Regions from separate parts of the Roseibium sp. R5 genome, predicted to be linked through region 1. Evidence: predicted binding sites of a transcription regulator. Region 1 holds the regulator's gene; each other region holds the start of a gene.

Region 1 (7,212 bases):
AGCATGTAAGTCGGCGTGCCGTCAGATCGCAGGAGAACAAAGTCATCAAGATCCTTGTTCGGGATCACCACACGGCCTTGAACCATGTCGTCCACGACCGTTTCGCCGTCTTGCGGAGCCTTCAGCCGGATCACCGGATCAATGCCTTCGGGGGCTTCGGACGCATCCTTATCGCGCCAGGTGCCGTCATAGCGCGGCGGGCGTCCTTCGGCGCGGGCCTTTTCGCGCATGGCCTCGACCTCTTCCGGGGTTGAGTAACACCGATAAGCCGTGCCGTTTTCCAGCATCTGGTCAACAACTTCCTTGTGGCGGTCGACCCGGGAGAACTGGGAGATCGGTTCGCCGTCCCAGTCAAGACCAAGCCACGAAAGGCCATCCATCAGCGCATCGACCGCTTCCTGTGTGGAGCGGGCCCGGTCTGTGTCTTCGATGCGCAGCAGCATCTTGCCGCCGTGATGCTTGGCGAAGAGCCAGTTGAAGAGAGCGGTGCGGGCGCCGCCAATATGGAGAAACCCGGTCGGGGATGGGGCGAAACGCGTGACGATATCTTGTGCCATGGTGCTTTTTGAAAGTCTCTGTCAGAATGAGGCGCGGGTCTGCGCCTGACGGATAGTGGCGCGGTCTTAGCATAGGCAAGCCTATGGCAAAATAGGCTTTGCTGCGATCGTTAAACCCGGCAGAAGGAGCGCGGGTGGCACGGGAGGCGAAACCAGACGCTGATGATGACAACTGGGCTGTCCCCGGCGCTCCGGTCAGTGACCCTTCATTTATATCGTCAAACACGGATAGCAGGCACCTGCCCGCCGAGGCGTCGCCCTGGATCGCGTTTCTGAGAGCCCGGAGAGAATACAAAGACCGGTCAATTGATCAGCGCACCGGTTGGACGGGAACGGCGGACGATTGGGAGCAGTTTTGGCAAAAGCAGGGTCTTTTGTGGACGGGCTTTTCCTTCAGCGCCGGGATTTTCCTCTACAGCTTGTTGCCTGAGGAGCCGAGTTGGCTCGTTCTTGGTGTGCTATTCGTTTTATCAGCTGGTTTTGCTGGCTCCCACGCTATCCGAACGGGGCTGCCGCGAATTTTGACCCTTTTGCTCGCCCTTTTTGCAGGGCTCAGCATTGCAACACTCCGAACAGCTGCAGTGGACGCACCCCGGCTGGCGGAGCCGATGACTGTTCTGTTGCGCGGTGACGTCCTGAAGGTGCAGGAAACCCGGTCCGGCAAGCGGCTTGTGGTCCGCGTCAGAGAAGTTGATGCCAGAGAAAATACTGAGGGGCGGTTTGCAAACCGGGTCCGGCTGCGCATACCGGCAGATACGGGCATTGCGCCCGGCGACTGGATCAAAGTCCGGGCCCGGTTGTTTCCGCCTATGGGTCCTGTGGTGCCCGGCGGATATGACTTTTCCTTCCGCGCCTATTTTGACGGTATAGGCGCAAGCGGCTTCAGTTACGGCGCGCCAGAGATCGTCGCGGGACCTCCGAAATCTCACGTTCTGCAGCTGGTTCGCAAAGTAAGTGCTTTGCGCCAGCACTTGGCAGCGCGGATATCTACGCTTTTGCCGGAAGGCCCGGAAACGGCTCTTGCGGTTGCACTCTTGGTGGGCGATCGCAGCAGTATTGATGAGAAGACCGAAGAGAGCCTTCGGGCTGCCGGCCTGGCACATATTCTGGCAATTTCTGGCCTGCATATGGCGCTCTTTGCAGGCGGTGCTTATGCTGTGTGTCTTGGCGCCCTAGCACTTATCCCAGGCCTTGCGTTGCGCTGGCCGATCCACAAGGTTTCAGCCGTTCTCGCCCTTGTCGCGGCAGTTTTTTATCTTCTCCTGTCCGGGGCTTCAGTCGCCACGCAAAGATCCTTCATTATGATTGCGTTGGTTTTTTTGGGGATCATGACCGGACGCCGGGGTTTGACGCTGCGATCGGTCGCAATCGCCGGCCTGTTCTTGCTTCTACTCGCGCCGGAGCGCCTGTTTTATCCAGGTTTTCAGATGTCGTTTGCGGCCGTGATCGCACTGGTCGCCGTTTATGATCTTTGGCGGTCGCATCAAAAGAGAAGAAGGTTGCTTGTCTCATCAGCAAACGGGCTCTCTTGGTTATTGTCCGGCGCACTAAAATGGGCCACCGGTTTGTTCGTGACGGCCCTCGTCGCCGGGATCGCAACCGGCATTGTCGGTGCATACCACTTTTCCCGGATCGCGCCCTTCGGACTGGTCGGCAACATGCTGGGCATGCCGGTCTTTTCGATCATCGTGATGCCAATGGGCGTGGTGGCACTGGTCCTGATGCCGTTCGGTTTGGCGGCAATCCCGCTCAAGGTCATGAGCGCTGGTCTGGCGGTGCTGATCCAGATAGCGGAGTTCACAGAACAGATCGCGCCTGACTTCGGCCGAATGGGAAGTCTGACCGGACTGTCTGCCGCTGTTTTATTGGCCGGTTTCTTTGGCCTGCTGCTCGCCCCGGGCCGTTTCCGGATGATCGGTTTGGGTCTCGCACCTGCCGGAATTGCGCTCGCGGTAATATCGCGCCCGCCGGATGTCTATATTCCGGCAGCAGGGTCTCAATTGGCTGCCCGGGATATCGACGGGACCTTAGCGTTATCCAACGCCAGAAGTTCTTTTGCCACTGAGACTTGGTTCGAAGGGGAGGGAGTTTCGGTCGAGACGATTAAATCGCACAAGATGAAAGACGATCAGCGCGCTTGTGACCCTTTAGGCTGTGTTGTCCAGGCGTTCGCAGCAAGGGCAGAAGTTGGTGAGGAGCGGATTCCAATCACCATCGCCCTACCGAAGACCCGGAATGCCCTTTTTTATGATTGTCAAAAGGCAGATATGATCGTGACCGATATGATCGCGCCAGAAACCTGCAACGTAGCCGTTTTCGACCAGGATATCAGAAAGGCGCGCGGTGCCATTTCCATCTGGCTGGACCAGGCGTGTCGAACAGGCACCTCAACAAAAGACCAGATGATCGAAAACGGGGTGAGAATAGAATCTGCAGTTCAAAGAAAGAGTGAGGTGTTGCCGCCGATAACGCAGCCGCAAACCACACCCGCACGGACCAGAGCTCCCAGCGCAGCTGTTTGCCAAACGCAAATAAAATCAGTCAAATACGCCAAGCCAACGCCTCCGCGGCCGTGGCACAAGCAAGGCACAGTCACACGCTCAAGCTTGCGCGCATCTGCTGACTAGAGCTGATGGTAGTACCTACAAACCCGCAGTAGCAGGCAACTCTTGAAAATGCCTGCCAGTCTCGAAGCTTCAGTATCGGCGGAACAGGGAAACAAGTTTCCCTTGCACACGGACACGGCCCGGTCCGAAAATACGCGTCTCGTAGGCGGGGTTGGCGGCCTCAAGCGCGATCGACGCGCCTTTTTTACGCAGCCGTTTGAGTGTCGCTTCCTCATCGTCCACAAGGGCCACGACGATGTCGCCGCTGTCCGCGCTTTCTGTTCGGCGGATCAAGACGGTGTCGCCGTCCAAAATGCCGGCCTCAATCATTGAGTCCCCGCGCACTTCCAGAGCGTAATGCTCACCCTTGCCAAGGAGTTCTGGCGGGACGCTGATGGAGTGGCTGTGGGTCTGGATTGCCTCGATCGGAACACCGGCCGCAATCCGGCCCATGACCGGTATTTCCGTCGATGCTGCATCAGGTTCTGGCGCGGGGGCAGGGGCTGGCGCCGGTTTGCCGAGCGATCCTTCAATCACCTCTGGCGAGAAGCTCCCCCTTGGACGCGGCGCACCCAGGCCCGGCGCGATTGAATCCGGCAAGCGGACCACTTCCATGGCGCGGGCTCTGTTGGGAAGCCGGCGTATGAAGCCGCGTTCTTCCAGGGCGGTTATCAGTCGGTGAATGCCGGATTTTGAGCGGAGATCCAGGGCATCTTTCATTTCATCGAAAGACGGCGGAACCCCCGTTTCCTTCAGTCTCTCGTGAATGAACATGAGCAGTTCGTACTGCTTGCGCGTCAGCATACTGCGGTTCCTCGCCCTGAGTTTGGTTTCGCCTGAGAATCGCTCAGTACAAATCGAGAACATTCTACCTGTTCTCATTGTGTTCTGCAAGGGTAAACGTTCTCTTACTGTTCTGCTGTAGCTGTTAGGGAATGTAATCCCTTGAGACATGTGTGAACAAAACATGATTCTCAAATTTGGTGTAAGGTGCTACAATTGGTTATGACGGCATTACCAGCTCAACCGCAAATATCTGCTACACTTTTTAGTGTTGTTCTGCTCCAATGCGCTCGAGGCGTGTTGGAGGTCTTTATGAAGTTGTTTTATTCCGTCTATCGCTAAAGGCGGGGCGGCAAAAGGATGCATTTGAACGCAGAAAGGTAGATGGTACAGAATTTAGTAGGGAATAGTGGCTTCGGGACGTTTTTTCCAAGCAATTCACTTTTGATCATCGAAGCAATGATTTCTTTTTCGTGCCAGAAGACAGTGGCAAAACAGGATTGCCGGACTTTTTGATAACCGGTTGGATCGCCCGCGACAAAGAAGTAAAGGAGCGGACCGCTCCGTGGGAAGGGTTGGCGCCAACTAAACACGATTCTTGGCAAGCATCACTTATACTCATCGACCCCCGTCATCATGATGACGGGCAGAAAGTTGCGTTCGAAAACCGTCCAGCAGATGTTGGCCAGCCTGTACCTATTCTGGCATCACTTGCTCGATATCTCTCAGATAAAGGGCCTGAAGAACCATTCACTGTTGATGCATTTCCTATTATTCAGGCGCGGTCGTTTTCACGCTTCGCCGCTGATCATCAGGGGCAAATCAAATACATTTCATATGATGTGGCCGTTCCAAATATGTTTGGAAGCCCCGACGATTTTTCGAAGGAGTGAGCTACCTCCCGAAATTAGGACACTGACGTAAGCTACGATTTGTTGTCTGCTGGTCTTCGAGAACAAGGAGATCAGAGATGTCGAAACGCAAGCAGCACTCGCCGGAGTTCAAGGCGAAAGTCGCCCTGGCAGCGTTGAAGGGCGAAGAGACGGTATCGGAACTGGCGAGCCGCTTCGGGGTTCATCCGACCATGATCCATCAATGGAAGCGTGCCCTGCTGGAAGGCGCCTCGGACGTGTTTGAACGTGGCGGCAAACGAAAGCCGGAGATTGACGAGGACCAGGTGAAGGAGCTGCACGCCAAGATCGGGGAGCTGGCCGTCGCCAACGATTTTTTGTCCAGAAAGCTCAAGCCTTGGGGCGTGAAGTGAGGCGCGGCATGATCGAGCTGGGACATCCCGAACTGTCGGTCGGCAAGCAGTGTTCTCTGCTGTCGATCTCGCGCTCGTCTTTCTATTACACGCCGAAGGGCGAGAGCGAGATGAACCTCGCGCTGATGCGCGAGATCGACGAGCAGTTCCTTGAGACGCCGTTTTTCGGCGTCCGTCAGATGACCTGGCACTTGAAGAACGAAGGCCATCCGGTGAACGAAAAGCGGATCCGGCGGCTGATGCGGCTTATGGGTCTGATGCCGATCTACCAGAAGCCCAATACAAGCAGGCCGGCCAAGGGACACAAGATCTGGCCATATCTGTTGAAGGGATTGCGGGTGGAGCGGCCGAACCAGGTTTGGGCGTCTGACATCACGTATTTGCCGATGCGCCGTGGGTTCTTGTATCTCGTGGCAATCATGGACTGGTTCACCCGCAAGGTGCTGGCCTGGCGGATCTCCAATACGCTGGAGGCCGATTTCTGCGTCGAGGCGTTGAACGAGGCGGTCCACAAATTCGGTGCACCGGAAATCATGAATACGGACCAGGGATCGCAGTTCACCTCGTTTGCATGGACAGACCGGCTGCGGAGGATCGGCGTGCGCATCTCGATGGACGGCAAAGGACGGTTCCTCGACAATATCTTCGTCGAGCGGCTGTGGCGCACGCTCAAATACGAGTGTGTTTATCTGCACGCTTGGGAAACCGGCTCACAGGCCCGGGACAGTGTCCGAAAATGGATGAATTTTTACAACCAGAAGCGTCCGCACACCGCCCTTGGCGGCAAACCGCCTGCCGTGATCTACTGGCAGCGCATTGAACAAAACCAACTCCCTCTCGGTGATGTGAACATCACCTGTCGGGCAATGGATCAGCAGGTGCAGAGAGTAGCTTAAATTACGCCAGATCCTGTCCAACGGATGGGGAGTAGCTCAGAGCTCACTGAACTGCGGGACACTGCAAATGTTGCTCGCGTGCGAACAAAACTGGAAAGTGACGACGCTATAAATACAGAAGCTTCCCAACTTGATGAAATAGCATCGCACGTTGAAAGAGGCGGGGGGAAAATCGTGGCTCAAACTAAAGACGGTCAGAAGTACAACTCAGATGATCACGCGGCCTCAGAAGAAATTGACACTGAAGGAGCAGAAGCCGAAACACCTTCCTTCTGGGAGCGTATAAAGCAATCACTTGATCGGATCTTCTAATGACCAGATCTTTTGCGTATACAGTATTATTCGTAACTACAGTTGCCTTAGTTGTGCTGTCGGTTGCTAAACCTGAGTATCTTTCGGACAGCAATGATTTCCTAAAAGAATTTGTAAATCATGAGTTCTTGAACATTCTTGGAGTTATATTGGCAATAACTCTAGCTTCAGTTGCAAATATACATCTAGCTTTCAATAGAATTGAAGAGCGTTACAACAAGAAAAATTCCTTATCTCGATCACGTCAGAATCTAAAGAAGGCAACCTATTGGCTAATAGGTCTTTTTATATCTGGTGGTATAGTTGTCATCGTGAAACCAATTGTGTGCAATTCTCAGATATCTGATGCACTATTTAATTCAGCGTCTTTGGTAATACTTCTTTGGCATATTCTGATCCTCATCAGTTTAACTGAATTAGTTTTCAGAATTGAACCAGAGTTCCCAAAGGATGGTGGGTCCGATGACAAAAGCAAGTGAAACCGAAGTAAAGTTTGATCAGCTTCTCGGAGCTATGCTCACCCGTCCGCCTTTGACGGACGGGGGAAAGCCTGCAGAAGAAGGTCAAGCATTAGATGAGGATGCTTCCGAAGGTTCTGGCGAAACTCAAACTCCCAAAGGTAAGTCTGAAGCCATTTCGGAGAAACGTTGACATAGGTGCCCTTGATTGAGCGCTTTACGTGACCCCAAAATGCTTCAATGTTATTCGTGTGCGCATCACCGTAGGTCCACTGTTTGTCACTGTGATTTACGCTGCTGTGATCATAACCGAAATCATCAAGGCTCTTAAAAGCC
Region 2 (7,212 bases), 1.4 Mb from region 1:
ATTCGGCACCCCTCCCGCGATACCGGATGGCCCGCTGTCCGAAGATCTGAAACGGGCCGTGAAAATGGCGCTTGTAGACCCGGTGACCCATGCGGGTTGGGGACGGGACCAAAGCCTGGCGCTCGCCGAGGTCGCTGCATCCAAAGATCCGCGCCTGGTCTGGATCATCAGTGATTTGATGCGGTTTGCAACCGGCCCGCAGCTGAACCAGGCCTTGAGCGAAGCCGCGTCCGAACTGCTGGGCAAACAGATCCCGCTGCGCAACAGTTGGGGCGTGGTGACCGATCATCTCATGGCCTGGGATATTCCCGCACCGCCCGATTATCTTGCCTCCAAGCGTGAGATCTTCACAACGATCGTACCCGGCTGGGACCGGATCTTTGTCGAGGGCGATATTGATTGGCGGCTGGTGTCCTGGGGCGGGGTCCTGATTGATGACCGCCCGTATGACCAGACCGACAATCAGTGCAACTGCATTCCGGCCGTGGACAATCCGGAAGTCAGCAGCGCTGAAGACGCAACCTGGCTCAAGGACAGCGATATCGTTTTTGGGATCGGTGTGAACGGTGACTACCGCGCCTATCCAAGACGGATCATGGAAGTGCGCGAGATGGTGAATGACACCCTCGGCGGCCGGACACTGGGTATTCCATACTGCACCTTATGTGGCGCTGCGCAGGCCTATCTGACGGATGAGCTGCCGGAGGGAATTGAGCGGCCGGTCCTGAGAACCTCCGGGCTGCTCATTCGGTCCAACAAGGTGATGTATGACGTCAACACCTACTCGGTCTTCGATACGTTCCTCGGCACCGCGGTGACTGGCCCGCTTGCGGAGAAGAACCTGAAGCTAAAACAGGTCAGCGTCGTGACGACTGATTGGGGTACGTGGAAGAAGGCGCACCCGGAAACAACCGTATTGGTGGAAGCGCTAGCGCTTGGCCGGGACTTCGATTTCCGCAATGGCCGGGACGCCAATGGACCAATCTTCCCGATCGGTGATGTCGATCCCCGGCTGCCCGTGCATGAGGACATCATCGGCATAGTCACGGCGTCCGGACAGCCGGTTGCTTTTCAGCGCAGCAAGGCTTTCGCCGCTCTCAAACAAGGGACCGAGATCCGCGTTGAGAATGTACGTCTGGAACTGGATGCCGGTGGTATCCGGGCTGTTGGTGAGGATGGCGCGGACCTTGGCAGCCATGAGGCGTTCTGGTTCGCGTGGTCTCAGTTCTACCCCGGTACAGATCTTTGGGACGGCTGATTAACCCTATCCGGGAACTCCGGCGGCCAGCCGGACGGGCTTGAAGCTCATCCGGTGGTGCGCCGTTGGCCCCAGGGTATCCAAGGCTGCTTGGTGTGCTGGAACGCCGTATCCCTTGTGCTGAGCAAAGCCATAGCCGGGGAACTCGGGTTCCAAGGCGACCATCATGCGGTCTCGCAGCACCTTGGCGACGATTGAGGCCGCGGCGACACACAGGCAGCGGCCATCGCCCTTGATCAGTGCCTGCCCAGGCTGCGTGAGGCCAGGTGGCACATCGCGGCCATCGATGAGTACATATTGCGGCACTTTCGGCAGCCCGTTCACCGCCCTCACCATGGCGCTCAGTGTCGCCGCCCGGATGTTCAATCGGTCAATGGTGGCAGGGGAGGCACTCGCCGCGCACACCCAGCTTGTTTTGAGGATTTCACCGAACAGGGTTTCCCGTTTGGCCTCAGTCAGCTTTTTGGAATCGTTCAGTCCGGCCGGCACATTTGCATAGTTCAGGATAACCGCCGCCGTCACCACAGGACCCGCCCATGGTCCGCGACCAGCCTCATCGACCCCGCACAGCATGCCGTCAAAGGACTTGGCGTGTTTTTTCTCGATTTTAAGGTCGGGACTGTCTGGGAATGCGAGGTCGAAGAGGGAGGGTGTCTTGGTCATGGGCGCAGAATGTGGGGCCAAATCCAACAAATCAAGCAAGCTTTGCCCGGCCTATCTATTTGGCGGCAACAGATGGCGGGTAAATCCAGCTTCTGGGTTCCTTGCCTGCTTTACTGCTGTCATCCCCGACGCAGCAATGCGGAGATCGGGGATCCAATCGTTTCTAGAGCATCTGAAAGAGTCTAACGAAGCAGCGGCGCGTGGAGCGGCGAGTAGATCCCGGCTCGGAGGCCGGGATGACAGCGGAGAGCTGGGCCTCCTTTTATCCGCTCAGAACAAGTCCAGCTGCACGCCGCCTTTTTGCGGCTGGATAAAATGCTCGGTGGACAGCTTTTTCCTGCGCAAATTCAGGCCGAGCCGTTTGGCGGTGAGCGAGAAGCGTTTGGCAATCTGGTCGGCATAGGGGCCGCGCCCGCGCATGCGCTCGCCCCATTTGGCGTCATAGTCCTTGCCGCCGCGCATGGAGCGGATCAGGTTCATCACGTGGCGGTAGCGGTCCGGGCGTTCCCGCAAAAGCCAGTCGCGAAAGAGTTCCGACACTTCCAGAGGCAGGCGCAGCAGAATAAAGGCCGCTTCGCTGGCCCCGTGCTCAGCAGCTGCCTCCAAAAGGGTCTCAATTTCACTGTCCGTCAGCGCAGGTATGATGGGGGCCATCATGACGGAGGTCGGAATGCCAGCCTCGCTCAAGGCTTTGACCGCTGCGAGACGCTTGTGCGGCGCGGATGCGCGGGGTTCCATGGCGCGGCACAGCTTTTTGTCGAGCGTCGTGATCGACAAGGCCACCTTGACCAGATTGCGCTCGGCCATCCGCGACAGAATGTCGATGTCCCGTGTCACGAGCGCTGATTTGGTGACGATGGCGACCGGGTGGCCGCAGGCCTCCAGCACTTCCAGGATCTCCGGCATCAGCTTGTAGCTGCGTTCCATCGGCTGGTAGGGATCGGTGTTGGTGCCGATGGCAATGACCTTGGGCTGATACCCCGGCTTGGAGAGCTCCCGCTCAAGAAGCGCTGCAGCGTTGGGTTTGGCAAAGAGCCGGGTTTCAAAGTCCAGCCCGGGTGAGAGGCCCATAAACGCGTGGCTGGGCCTTGCAAAACAATAGATGCAGCCATGCTCGCAGCCACGATAAGGATTGATCGAGCGATCGAAGGAAATGTCCGGTGACTCGTTGCGGGTGATGATCGTCCGCGCGCGTTCTTCCTGTACCTCTGTCTTGAGAGGTGGCAATTGATCGAGGCTGTCCCAACCGTCGTCAAAGGCTTCTTTCGATAAGGGTTCGAACCGCCCCGAGCGGTTCGTTGCGGCCGCACGCCCCCGGCGCCGGTCGGCCGCCATATGGCTCAGATCCGCCGTATCGGGCGCCAATTGAGCAGAAGCAGAAGAAATAGGGGGTGCAAGTGTCATAGACTGCCGACTCTTTATGAGAACAATACAAGAACATTATCTAGAATCCGGCGCCGAACAAGCCCCTTCTCTCGCACTTTCGAAAATTTCATGTCATAGAAAGGGTCATGATTAGTGTCATAATTCCGACTGAAAACGCAGAACTCGACCTTGTTCACGCACTGGCTGCCTTGGTGCCGGCTGCCGCCGAGGGTGTTGTTCGGGAAGTTGTCGTTGTGGACGGCGGATCGACCGATAACACGGCGATGGTCGCCGACGCGGCAGGCTGCACGTTTGTGACGCGCAAAGGGCCGCGCAGCGAGCGCCTCGCACATGGCGCAAGTGTTGCCAAACGCGGCGACTGGCTGTTGTTCCTGCAGCCTGAAACTCTTTTGGAAAGCGGTTGGCATCACGAAGCGCAGGCGTTCATCGAGCGGGCGGGGCGCACCCCGAAAGGGCCAAAGACGGCTGCAGCCTTCCGCTTGCGCTACGAGGCCTTCGGGCTTGGTCCCAGGTTGTCGGAAAAGGCAGCTTCAGTGCGCAGCCAGCTGCTTGGCATGCCCTACGGCAATCAGGGCCTTCTGATCTCCCGCCAGTTCTACGAAAAGCTTGGTGGCCACCGGCCGTTGCCCGAAATGGAAGATCTGGACCTTGCAAAACGCATCGGCCGCAGCCGCATGGTGTTTTTGCGCGCGGCAGCCGTATCCGCGGGTGAGCCGGGCGCAGCTGGCCATGCCAGCGGCCTGCGCCAGGCTCTGGCGCGCTTTGCCGTCGGCGCCCTTCGTGTTCCAACAAGCCTTGCGGTCAAGCTACACGGGTAATCGGCAGCCAGTACAGATCGCTTCAGACTTGCGAGTCCCACCGTAATATCGGTGCCGAGCCGGGACCGAAGATGCTTCGTGTCTGATCCCGGATCTCCGCGTTGCTTCGTCCGAGAAGGCACCTCGATCGCGTTGCGGTGCTGACTACAGTGAAGCAAGGCTTCCTTAGACAGTAGAAAGCAGACAAATGGTGCCATCCGTGCCAAAGCAGGGATCCAGTATTCTGAGGCCTTAAGGTTTTTTCGTCCCTGGCGGTGGTGATTACTGGGCCCCTGCCTACGCAGGGGCTCATGTTGAAGAAGGGCTTTGGTCTGGGGAAAGGGACTTACGCTGCGTAGAGCGAACCGGTGCGGGTTTTCAAAAACGCATCCAGCGGAATGTCTTCCTGCTTCAGGAAACCGGTTGCCGGCAAGGCGCCGTCCCGGACCATCTCGATGACTGCAACGACAGAGGCTGATGTGGTCCAGGCAATCGCCGTGCGCATCTGGCCGCCGATCTCTATCGGTTTGTAAGCCCGCACGAATTCCTCCCGGCGCGGGCGGCCGTCGATGGTGCCTTCGGACGCCACATGCACATAGACGACATCATTGTCGGTTGGTGGTTTGGCGTGCACCAGAATTTCCCCGGCTTCCTGACGGCGCTCACGCATGAGGAGCTCGTGGAAGAAGAAGTTCATCAATTCGGCATGGCCGGGATAGCGCATGGTCTTGTAGTCGATGTTGGCGACCTTGCCCAAATAGGTCTCGCACATGGTGCCAAGTCCGCCGGAGGTGGTGAACGCCTCCAGCTTCATGCCGTCGATGTAGATCGTTTCCAGCCACTCCATCGGCGAGACCCACTTGCGTACGCCATCCTCGATCACTTCACAGTCGTTGAGGTACTCGTTAACGACCCCGTCCGGGGACCAGTTGAAGGCATAGCCCATTAGCCCGGTCGGGTTTTGCGGCAGCGCGCCGACACGCATCCGGCAGGACCGGCAGTCGTCGAAGTCGCCGATTTGTTTGGCGCCAACGATGCCAACAAACCCGGGCGCCAGACCGCATTGCGGGGCCATGAGACCCTTGGCGGTTTCGCTCATCTCGATGATCGCCTTGGTGGTCGGCACATCCTCAGTCAGATCAAAATAATGGATCCCGGTCGCATGGGCGGCCGTCGCAACACCGACATTGAGCTGATAGGGCAGGCAGGAGAGGACGGCATCGACGCCCTTGAACATTTGCAGCAGGCCATCATAGGCCTTCAAGTCTGCAGACTGTACAGAAAACGGCAGGTCTTCGCGGGGCGCATGCTGGTCATAGGCATGAACCTCGAAGCCGGAGTCGTGCAACAGCCGAGCCGCCAAAGCGCCGACCTTACCCAATCCGAGCACTGCTATTTTCTTCATAAATTTCCCCCTTGGCTTATGACTGGCCCCAAGGCTGGGCCGGCTCAGTCACCACAGCAATCAACTATCCGCTTCCCGCCAGGAAGCTGTTGGACCGCATTAAGCCGTGTGTCCGTGTCAATCAAAATGTCAAAAATTCTTACAAAACGAGAGTATAATGACAGAATGGCTACTGGAGACAAGGCGCCGCCCCGGCCACGAGCCGGGGCCGGTTTCGTTTCGACCCTGGTCCCGGATCTCCGTTGCACTGTGTCCGGCACAGCACATGGACGGGCCATTGATGCTGGCCGAAGACAATAAATGAGAAGTAATCATGGATGACTTGGATCACCGCCTGCTTCATCTCTTGACGCGCGATGCCCGTGCTTCTGTCACGGATTTGGCGGCAGCACTTCAAGTGTCGCGGGGCACAGTGCAGAACCGGATCGACCGTCTCTTGCACCAGAAGGTCATACACCGGTTCACCGTTGAGCTCGGACAGTCGGAAGAAGACCACCAGATCAGCGCCTTCACATTGATCCGGCTGAAGGCGGACGATGGCCGGGCAACGCAAGCCGCGCTCCGGCGGATCGATGCGATCACCGACATTCACACGCTCAGCGGTGCGTTTGATTTGGTCGCCGAGCTGCGTGTCCGCTCACTGAAGATCCTCGATCAGACTCTCGACCAAATCCGCGCCTTGCCGGAGGTGGCGGAAACCCAAAGCCATATACGTTTGGCCTCCGCTGGAAAGCGCTAAGCGTTACAGCCCAAAGGTAACTAGCTTGGCCATCCCGGCCTGCACATGGGCGGTCGGTGGACGAAGGGCGAATTCTTGTTTCTTGAGACTTGCTGCCGTCCCGGCCTTGAGCCGGGACCTCCGGACGATCACGCCCCCAGATCGGGGATCTTCGCCGAATTGTCTTGAGAATGGCACTTCAGTCGCAGTCGGTGGCCTCAGGCTTCTTGCAGTTTGCCGCGCTTCAGATGCTCGTCCAGCCGCGGCATGATTTCCACGAAATTGCAGGGCATGTGGCGGTAATCGAGTTGCCACTTCAAGATGCCATCCCAAGCGTCCTTGCAGGCGCCGGGCGAGCCGGGAAGCACAAAAATGTAGGTAGCGCCTGCAACGCCGCCGGTTGCCCGGGACTGGATGGTGGACGTGCCGATCTTGTCATAGGAAATCCGGTGAAAGACTTCAGAAAACCCATCCATCTTCTTTTCAAACAGCGGTTCCATCGCTTCCGGCGTGACGTCCCGGCCGGTAAAGCCCGTGCCGCCGGTGGAGATGATCACGTCGACGCCGTCCCTTGAAATCCAGTCCTTGGCAATCGCCTGGATCGCAGGCACGTCGTCTTGAACGATCTTGCGGTCTGCCAGTGTGTGCCCTGCCTTTTCCAACCGATCCACCAGAGTGTTGCCGGACCTGTCGTCCTCCGGCTTCCGCGTGTCGGACACGGTCAGCACGGCAATATTCAGCGGAATGAATGGACGGCTTTCATCAAGACGGGACATTTTTGGCTCCTGTTTGACTAGAGACATAGGTGATTGCCGAAGCCTGTGCCAGAGGAACGGACCGGCTGCGTCCCGCCTCCACGGATTTTACATCGGCTGGAATAGGATGATCTGCGAGTAGGCCCCGGGTCTCACGATGTTCGTCCGGGGTGACATTATTGGCTATTCAAGAGGTCTTTCCATCCGGGGTTTTCTGTTTCAATCAGCTG
Region 3 (7,212 bases), 1.3 Mb from region 1:
CCAAGACCGTCTTTGCCGTCCACGTTTCCCTTCAGCCCGGACGCATCCAGCCAGATGACCCGTCCTTGAGCATCGCGAACCTTATTGGCCTTGTCGAGGACATCGTGGCTGCCGGAAATCCGGTTCATCACCGAAGTGGCAATGTGATCGAGATGTTCCAGGCCGACGGTCAGGTTGGAGGAATAGGGTTCAGCGTGAACTTCGTTGAAGGTGATCAGGTCGCCGTTGGTCAGGGACAAATAGCCGTCACTCACCGTGTTCCCGCCAGCGAGAATTTGGTTGCCGCCACCGCTTCCGCCTGACACGCCGTCGATGGGTGTTTCATTGTGCGTTGCTGATACGGCCGTCACCAAATCCACCCATGGCGTCGAGACAGGCGGTTTCGCGGTTTGCGTCGGGACTGTTGATGTGGTCGTCGTCGTGGTGGGCGTGGTCGTGTTGGTCGTCGTGGTGGTCGTCGTCGTTGTTGTGACCGTCGGTGTGGTCGTGGTGGTGGTTGTGACCGTCGCCGTTGGTGTCGTCGTGGTCGTTGTCACTGGCGGAGGAATGACCTGCTTGCCGCCACCGGTCGACTGGATGGTCTTCACCTTGGTTGGCAGGAAGGTTGGTGTTGCCGAGTTGTCAGAGAATTTGACCTCAATCTGTGAAGTCTGTGTCGGCGGTCCTGCGAGACTTGCACTCAGGTGTGCATTCAACGAATTGCCTTCGACCAGGGTTACGCTGTTACTGTCAATAGATCCGGCGCGCGCGATGACAAAGGTGGAGTTGATGAAATCACTGATTTCGGTTGCGCCCGACCCCGAATATCCACTGTCTTTTTCCAGTGTCGCGGTCAAGTTGTCCGCACCGGTTATGTCGCCGGACACATCCAAAAGGTCAGCGTTTTGACTGGCGGTTGGATCAAGCTCAGCCGTAAGACCAGTCGCTCCCTGAAAAGCCAGATTGCCGTTGATAGTTAACGTCCCGATCGAATTACCCGGGTTTAAGGTAGAGCCTGCTCGTGTTGCAAGAATTGTATCCGCAGCACCTGACGCCCCGTTTACGGTGCCGTTGCCACCGAGTTCTCCGTCAACAAAAAGAAACCGCGAATTGATCGTGGTGTTGTCAAGTGTCAGCCGCGATCCGCTTTGAACCGACGTTATGGTTGCATTGGAAACTGTGCTGTCCTTGAGGGTAAGGGACACTGCTGCTGGGAAGTCCTGTCCGGTGAGATTGTATTGCCCAATGACCAGCAGGTTTGGGTTTGAAATTGTCAGACGATCATAAATATACGAGGCATTTTTTGTGCTGGCGAAATAGATATCTTGGTTCTGAACATCCCCTCCACTCGGCGTAAGCGTAATCGCCCTGTTGGCCCCAATGGTAACATCGACAAGACTAATGCGCGTCGCGCCAAGATTTGGGCTCGTTGGCATGGGACTCATGCGCAAAAAATCAGTACCGGCAGTCGGGGCAGCAGCAACTGTAGTATTGAAGAACGTCACCGAGTTGACGCTAATTCCGGGACCGGCATTTAGAAAGATAGTTGGTGCATAGAGGTTAAGATAATCACTGGCCCCGACAGTCCCATGACCAATCGATATTCTGCTCCGACCTCGTAAACAGACCTGAGTAGATGACGATACCGAGGAAGGATCAAGCGTTGCGGACCCATTTACAATCACCGTGTTTGCACCAAGTGGGGCGCAATCGGCATGGGACTGTTCGGAAGAGCCGATGAGTGCCGTGGTCTGAACGACAATTGCAAGGAGAGTGGTCCCGGCAAAACGGCGGCAAAGGGCTGTCGTGTTGGAAAAGTGCATAACTCGCCTCCGCGATACCCGCGACGCAGAGACAAGATGCGGGTTAATCTAACCATTCCATCACACTAGTAGTTTTATGATTAACATAAGGTAAATTTCGTTTTCTTCAATCTGATACTGATATAAATATCAATATCTTAAAATCAGTGCCGCTCGACGAAGCTGTCGATGACCTTTTTCTGACCGGCCTTTTCAAAATCGATGGTCAGCTTGTTGCCTTCGATCGACTTGATCGCGCCATAGCCGAACTTGATGTGGAACACTCGTTCGCCGACCGAATACTCCGAGGGCGTGTCGCTGACAGACTTGGCAACCAGTTCCCCTTCAATCGTGAGCGGTCCCTGGCGTTTTTGACGCGCGGATTGGTAGCCCCGTCCGCCGCCGTCTGAAAACCCGTTCGAGGATTGGCGCGCGCGCTGCGCGCGTTGCCAGCCGGGCGTCGAATAGCTGCCGGTCTCAAAGGCATCCTGACGGTCGAAGCGCGACGGACCATAGCCGCCACCGCCATACCCGCCGTAGTTTGATGAGGCTTCCGCGATTTCAACGTGTTCAGTTGGCAGTTCATCGAGGAACCTTGATGGAATGCTCGACTGCCATTGGCCGTGAATGCGCCGGTTGGAGGCAAAGTAGAGCTTCGCCCGTTTCTTGGCGCGGGTGATGCCGACATAGGCGAGGCGGCGTTCCTCTTCCAGTCCCGCCCGGCCACTCTCATCCAGCGCCCGCTGATGCGGGAAAAGGCCTTCTTCCCAGCCGGGCAGGAAAACCGTGTCAAACTCCAGGCCCTTTGCGGAGTGCAGCGTCATGATCGAGACGGCGTCCTGTGCATCTGCGCTGTCGCGGTCCATAACGAGGGAGATGTGTTCCAGGAACCCGGCCATGGATTCAAACTCTTCCATGGAGCGGATGAGTTCTTTCAGGTTGTCCAGACGGCCCGGGGCTTCGGCTGAGCGGTCCTGCCGCCACATTTCCGTGTAGCCGCTTTCATCCAGAATGATCTCGGCGAGGTCCGTGTGCTTCATGCTGTCGAGCTGGCGCCGCCAGCGCTCGAAATTGTCGAGCACAGTTTTCAACGAATTGCGCGGCTTGGGTTTCAGCTCTTCGGAATCGATCAGCTGACTGGCGGCCTGCATCAATGGGATACGTTTGGCTCGCGCCAGTTCATGCACAAGCTTTAGCGTGGCATCCCCAAGGCCGCGTTTCGGCGTGTTGACGATCCGCTCGAACGCCAGATCGTCCGCCGGCTGCATGACACAGCGGAAATACGCCATGGCATCGCGGATTTCCATACGCTCATAAAAGCGCGGACCGCCAATGACACGGTAGTTGAGGCCGAGCGTGACAAATCGATCCTCGAACTCGCGCATCTGGAAGGAGGCGCGGACCAGAACGGCCATCTCGTTGAGCGCGTGACCTTTGGTCTGCAGCGCCTCGATTTCATCACCAATCGTCCTGGCTTCTTCTTCTGAATCCCATACCGAGGCAACGGACACAAGGTCATGATCCGGTTCGTGAAAGTCGGTAAAAAGCGTCTTGCCGAGGCGGCCTTCGTTGAAGGAGATCAGATGCGAAGCGGCGGCCAGAATATGGCTTGTGGAGCGGTAATTGCGCTCCAGACGGATCACTTCCGCGCCCTTGAAGTCGTGCTCGAAACGCAGGATGTTGTCGACCTCTGCCCCGCGCCAGCCATAAATCGACTGATCGTCATCACCTACACAGCAGACATTCGGATTGCCCTGGGCCAGGAGGCGCAGCCACAAATACTGGGCAATGTTGGTGTCCTGATACTCGTCCACCAGCATGTAGCGGAAGCGGCGCTGATAATCGGCAAGCACATCCGGGCGGGTCTTGAACAGCGTGATGACGTGGAGCAAGAGATCGCCAAAATCGGCGGCGTTTAGGATCGACAGACGTTCCTGATACTCCTGATAGAGCTTGCGGCCCTTGCCGTTCGCGAAGGCGCGCGCTTCTCCCTCCGGTACCTGGTCCGGCGTCAGGGCCCGGTTCTTCCAGCCGTCGAGCATGTTGGCAAAGGCGCGGGCGGTCCAGCGCTTGTCGTCGAGCCCTTCAGCTTGAATGATCTGTTTGATCAGGCGGATCTGGTCGTCGGTATCCAGAATGGAAAAGCCGGATTTCAAACCCACCAGTTCGGCATGTTTTCGAAGGATTTTGACGCAGATGGAGTGGAATGTGCCGAGCCAGGCCATGCCCTCCACATTGCCGCCGACAAACCCGGCAATGCGGTCCTTCATTTCCCGAGCGGCCTTGTTGGTGAAGGTCACGGCCAGAATTTCATGTGGACGTGCCAGGCCGGACGCCAGGATATGCGCGATCCGGGTGGTCAAAACCCGGGTCTTGCCGGTGCCGGCACCCGCTAGAACCAGCACGGGCCCCTCGGTCGTTTCCACGGCAAGGCGCTGTTCGGGATTGAGACCAGTCAGATAGTCGGGCGCCCGGCGGGCCGCCATGGCCCGTGCTGCAATGCCGCCGCCAGGTGGTGGCGCAACAGGTGGAGCTTCCGCCCGCGTCCCGATGGGTTGAAAAGGATCGTCAAAGGGATCGTCATACCCGTCCGGGTCGGTCATGGTTTATCGGTCCGGTTAAAAGCGCTTTGGAGAACAATATAGCAACAAATGCGGCGCTGGCGAGACGCGATAGGCGGATTTGGTGGGGATAGTTCTCGTGAACCCCGACAGTTTTCAGCCATCCCGGCGCAGGCCGGGACCCAGTAGCCAAACTACTCGATTGCAAAGGCATCACAAAGGCGTTTGCGACTGTTTTACCCTTTAGGTTGTAACGTCTGGACGCATTCGTCTTTGCGTCCTTGTCTTGGGGGAACCATGCTGCTGAATTATCGTGTCTTTTTGCGTTCCGTGTTCCCGATCATAGCGCTGATCAGTGCAATGATACTGGTTGTATCGCCCGGTGCCGCGCAGGAGGCAGGCCAAGCACCTGAAGCGGCGAGCGGCGAAGCGCCGCTGACGGTTGGCGTTCGGGTGAGCCCGCCGTTCGTGATGCAAACGGCTGACGGATATACCGGCATGGCGATCGAGCTTTGGGAAGAGCTCGCAGCTGCTGCCGGCCTTGAATATCAGTACGAGCCTTACCCCAATGTGCGGGCCTTGATCGACGCGACTGCGGAGGGGCAAACAGATGCTGCGATCTCGAACCTGACCATCACCAAGGCGCGTTTGGAGAAAATGGATTTCACCCAGCCCTGGTTCGATTCAGGTCTGCGCATCATGGTCGGCTCTGCGGGCTCGACCAGCTTCTGGGAAGTGGTCAACGGGCTTCAGGAGGCAGGTTTCCTGAAGGCCTACGGCTGGCTCGCGTTTGTAATTGTGGTGGCCACGCTTTTGATGACCCTTTTTGACCGCCGGTTCGACAAGTCCTTCTCGCAAAAATGGCCGGATGGACTGGCGGACAGTTTTTACTCGGTGATGTCTGTCGTGACCTCCGGCAAGGCGCCATCGCGCAAGAACCTTTTTGGTTGGATCGGGCGTGTGTGGCAAGCGATCTGGCTGGTGTGCGGTTTAGCGGTGATGGCGTTCATTACGTCTTCCGTCACAAGCGTCATGACCACCTTGTCGCTCAACAATCAGATCCAGAGTGTCGCCGACTTGCCGGGCAAGGTCGTCGGTGTGTTCGACGGCAGTGTCGGCGAAGACTATTCACGCGAGCAGGGATGGTCGGTGATTGCTTTTGATGGCCTCGTTGAGGCTGTTGAAGCATTGAGCGATGGCGAAATTGACGCGTTTGTCGGCGATGCACCGACACTGGAGTACTACGATCACACCAATCCCAACGCGGATGTGGAGGTGGTTGGGCCGCTCTTTGATCCGAACAAATACGGGTTTGCCCTGTCGCTGCGCAGCCCTTACACCCGCACGATCAACATTGAGCTGCTCGCGGCCAAGGAAGCTGGAAAAGTTGAAGATCTGCGGGTGGAGTATCTCGGGCCGCGGGAATAGCTGTTGCCGGGTTCCAGCTTGGCCAGAGCGATAAGTTTGGACAAGGGGCTACGCGAGCTGTCCATTGTCGGCGTCTCGTAGTCCCGTCCATGGCGCTCCCAGTATTCAAGAGCGACCTCCCAGGATGGAATGTCGTCAGTGTGGAAGCCGCATGTCGTTCCAGTTGCGATTGTTGAAAACGCCTTGATCGCCTTGCGGTGCGCTCCGCGATAAAGATAGCGTTTCATCGCCGTTTCACTCGTCCAGACGGTCAAGGTGTGATGGACGCCGCGCACGGTCCGTGTGTCGGTCAAAACGTTGCCATCAGCGGCTGTTGCCTGATTGAAGCTCGGGATCGCGTGCCGCCAGAAGCGCAGGGCATGAAACCACCTCTTCAACCGCAAACCGGTCACTGACACGTAATACCGGGCCATCGCACCTCTCCGTCACCTGAAGAGACTACGCGCTCAGCAGCCTGCCAGATCGAAAGGGGTGTCAGGCGGCTTCCGCCCGTTTCATTTTCTGGTGCTCGTCTTCAACAAGGCCGATTTTCCAATAGCCGGAGATGTAGGTGTCTTTTCGCGGTACCTGCCGGGTGTTGTGCAGATGATCGCGGATCGACCGGATGACCGAGCTTTCCCCGGCAATGCAGGTTTGCACGACGCCGTCCGGCCACGCCATCGACCTTATGAAGTCGAGCTGTGCGGTGGACGCGACATGCGGATCCTCATGGATCAGCCAGTGGATTTCGATGTTGCTTGGGACCACAATCTCCCGGATATCGTCTTTGGACGGCACTTCAAAAAGGGCCACGCCTTTCGTGTCCTGCGGCATCTGCTCCAGAACGGCTTCGGCAACCGGCATGGCTGAGAGGTCCGCGGCCACCAGATACCAATCGGCGTAGAATTCCTTGATCTTCTTCTGACTTGGCCCGAAGAAGCCGAGGAACGATCCGGGTTTGGCGGATTGGGCCCAGCGGGTTGCCGGTCCGTTGTCGCCATGGGCGACAAAATCGATGTCGAGTTCCAGACTGTCCGGCCGGTAGGCGCGCACGGTATAGGTCCTGACCGGGTGGACCTTCTCTTCAGGTCCATCGGGACCAAAATATGCTTCGAAGTCTTCCCGGCTTTCACCGTCACACGGCAGCACCAGCTTGCAATTTGCCCCTTCCTGATGAAGCGGAAACCCTTCTAGTTCGGGTCCGGCAAAGGTCACACGGATCATGTGCGGGCTTAAATACACGGCCGACTTGACGGTCAGAAAGCGGGGCTTGCGTTTCGGCAGGGCGGCCATGAGGAACCTTTAAATGCTGACTTCAATACTCAGCATTTAGCATTGCCCGACGGGTTTTTAAAGGCGTCATTGTTTCGTGAGAGGAAACAGCGTGTCAGACGGCATATGAAAAAGCAACGGTGTTGGTAGTCAAGCGGAGACCATCATCGTTTCTTTTAGCCTTGCATTGA

What was found. The regulator LexA, encoded in region 1, represses DNA repair genes until DNA is damaged. The targets are predictions, from matches to a motif close to TGTTCNNNNTGTGTTCNG.
Region 2: AC0J4F_RS00295 (PA0069 family radical SAM protein) is a predicted target of LexA. The motif match lies at 3,344-3,361, and genes of this name have one in related genera.
Region 3: AC0J4F_RS12300 (ATP-dependent helicase) is a predicted target of LexA. The motif match lies at 4,414-4,431, and genes of this name have one in related genera.

The regions. Positions count from the first base shown of each region.
Region 1 is NZ_CM146910.1:3,926,509-3,933,720, reverse strand. It holds gene gltX (glutamate--tRNA ligase) at 1-557, opposite strand, end outside; gene AC0J4F_RS18370 (ComEC/Rec2 family competence protein) at 692-3,184, shown strand; gene lexA (transcriptional repressor LexA) at 3,254-3,967, opposite strand; gene AC0J4F_RS18360 (hypothetical protein) at 4,420-4,839, shown strand; one part of gene AC0J4F_RS18355 (IS3 family transposase) at 4,917-5,208, shown strand; one part of gene AC0J4F_RS18355 (IS3 family transposase) at 5,208-6,106, shown strand; gene AC0J4F_RS18350 (hypothetical protein) at 6,418-6,897, shown strand; gene AC0J4F_RS18345 (IS1595 family transposase) at 6,936-7,212, opposite strand, start outside.
Region 2 is NZ_CM146910.1:55,215-62,426, reverse strand. It holds gene AC0J4F_RS00305 (DUF3179 domain-containing (seleno)protein) at 1-1,258, shown strand, start outside; gene AC0J4F_RS00300 (ribonuclease HII) at 1,265-1,942, opposite strand; gene AC0J4F_RS00295 (PA0069 family radical SAM protein) at 2,192-3,256, opposite strand; gene AC0J4F_RS00290 (glycosyltransferase) at 3,433-4,125, shown strand; gene AC0J4F_RS00285 (saccharopine dehydrogenase family protein) at 4,451-5,509, opposite strand; gene AC0J4F_RS00280 (Lrp/AsnC family transcriptional regulator) at 5,823-6,248, shown strand; gene moaB (molybdenum cofactor biosynthesis protein B) at 6,446-7,003, opposite strand; gene AC0J4F_RS00270 (GIY-YIG nuclease family protein) at 7,159-7,212, opposite strand, start outside.
Region 3 is NZ_CM146910.1:2,639,425-2,646,636, forward strand. It holds gene AC0J4F_RS12295 (autotransporter outer membrane beta-barrel domain-containing protein) at 1-1,415, opposite strand, end outside; gene AC0J4F_RS12300 (ATP-dependent helicase) at 1,946-4,384, opposite strand; gene AC0J4F_RS12305 (transporter substrate-binding domain-containing protein) at 4,640-5,770, shown strand; gene AC0J4F_RS12310 (hypothetical protein) at 5,677-6,183, opposite strand; gene AC0J4F_RS12315 (siderophore-interacting protein) at 6,245-7,042, opposite strand; gene AC0J4F_RS12320 (IS110 family RNA-guided transposase) at 7,172-7,212, opposite strand, start outside.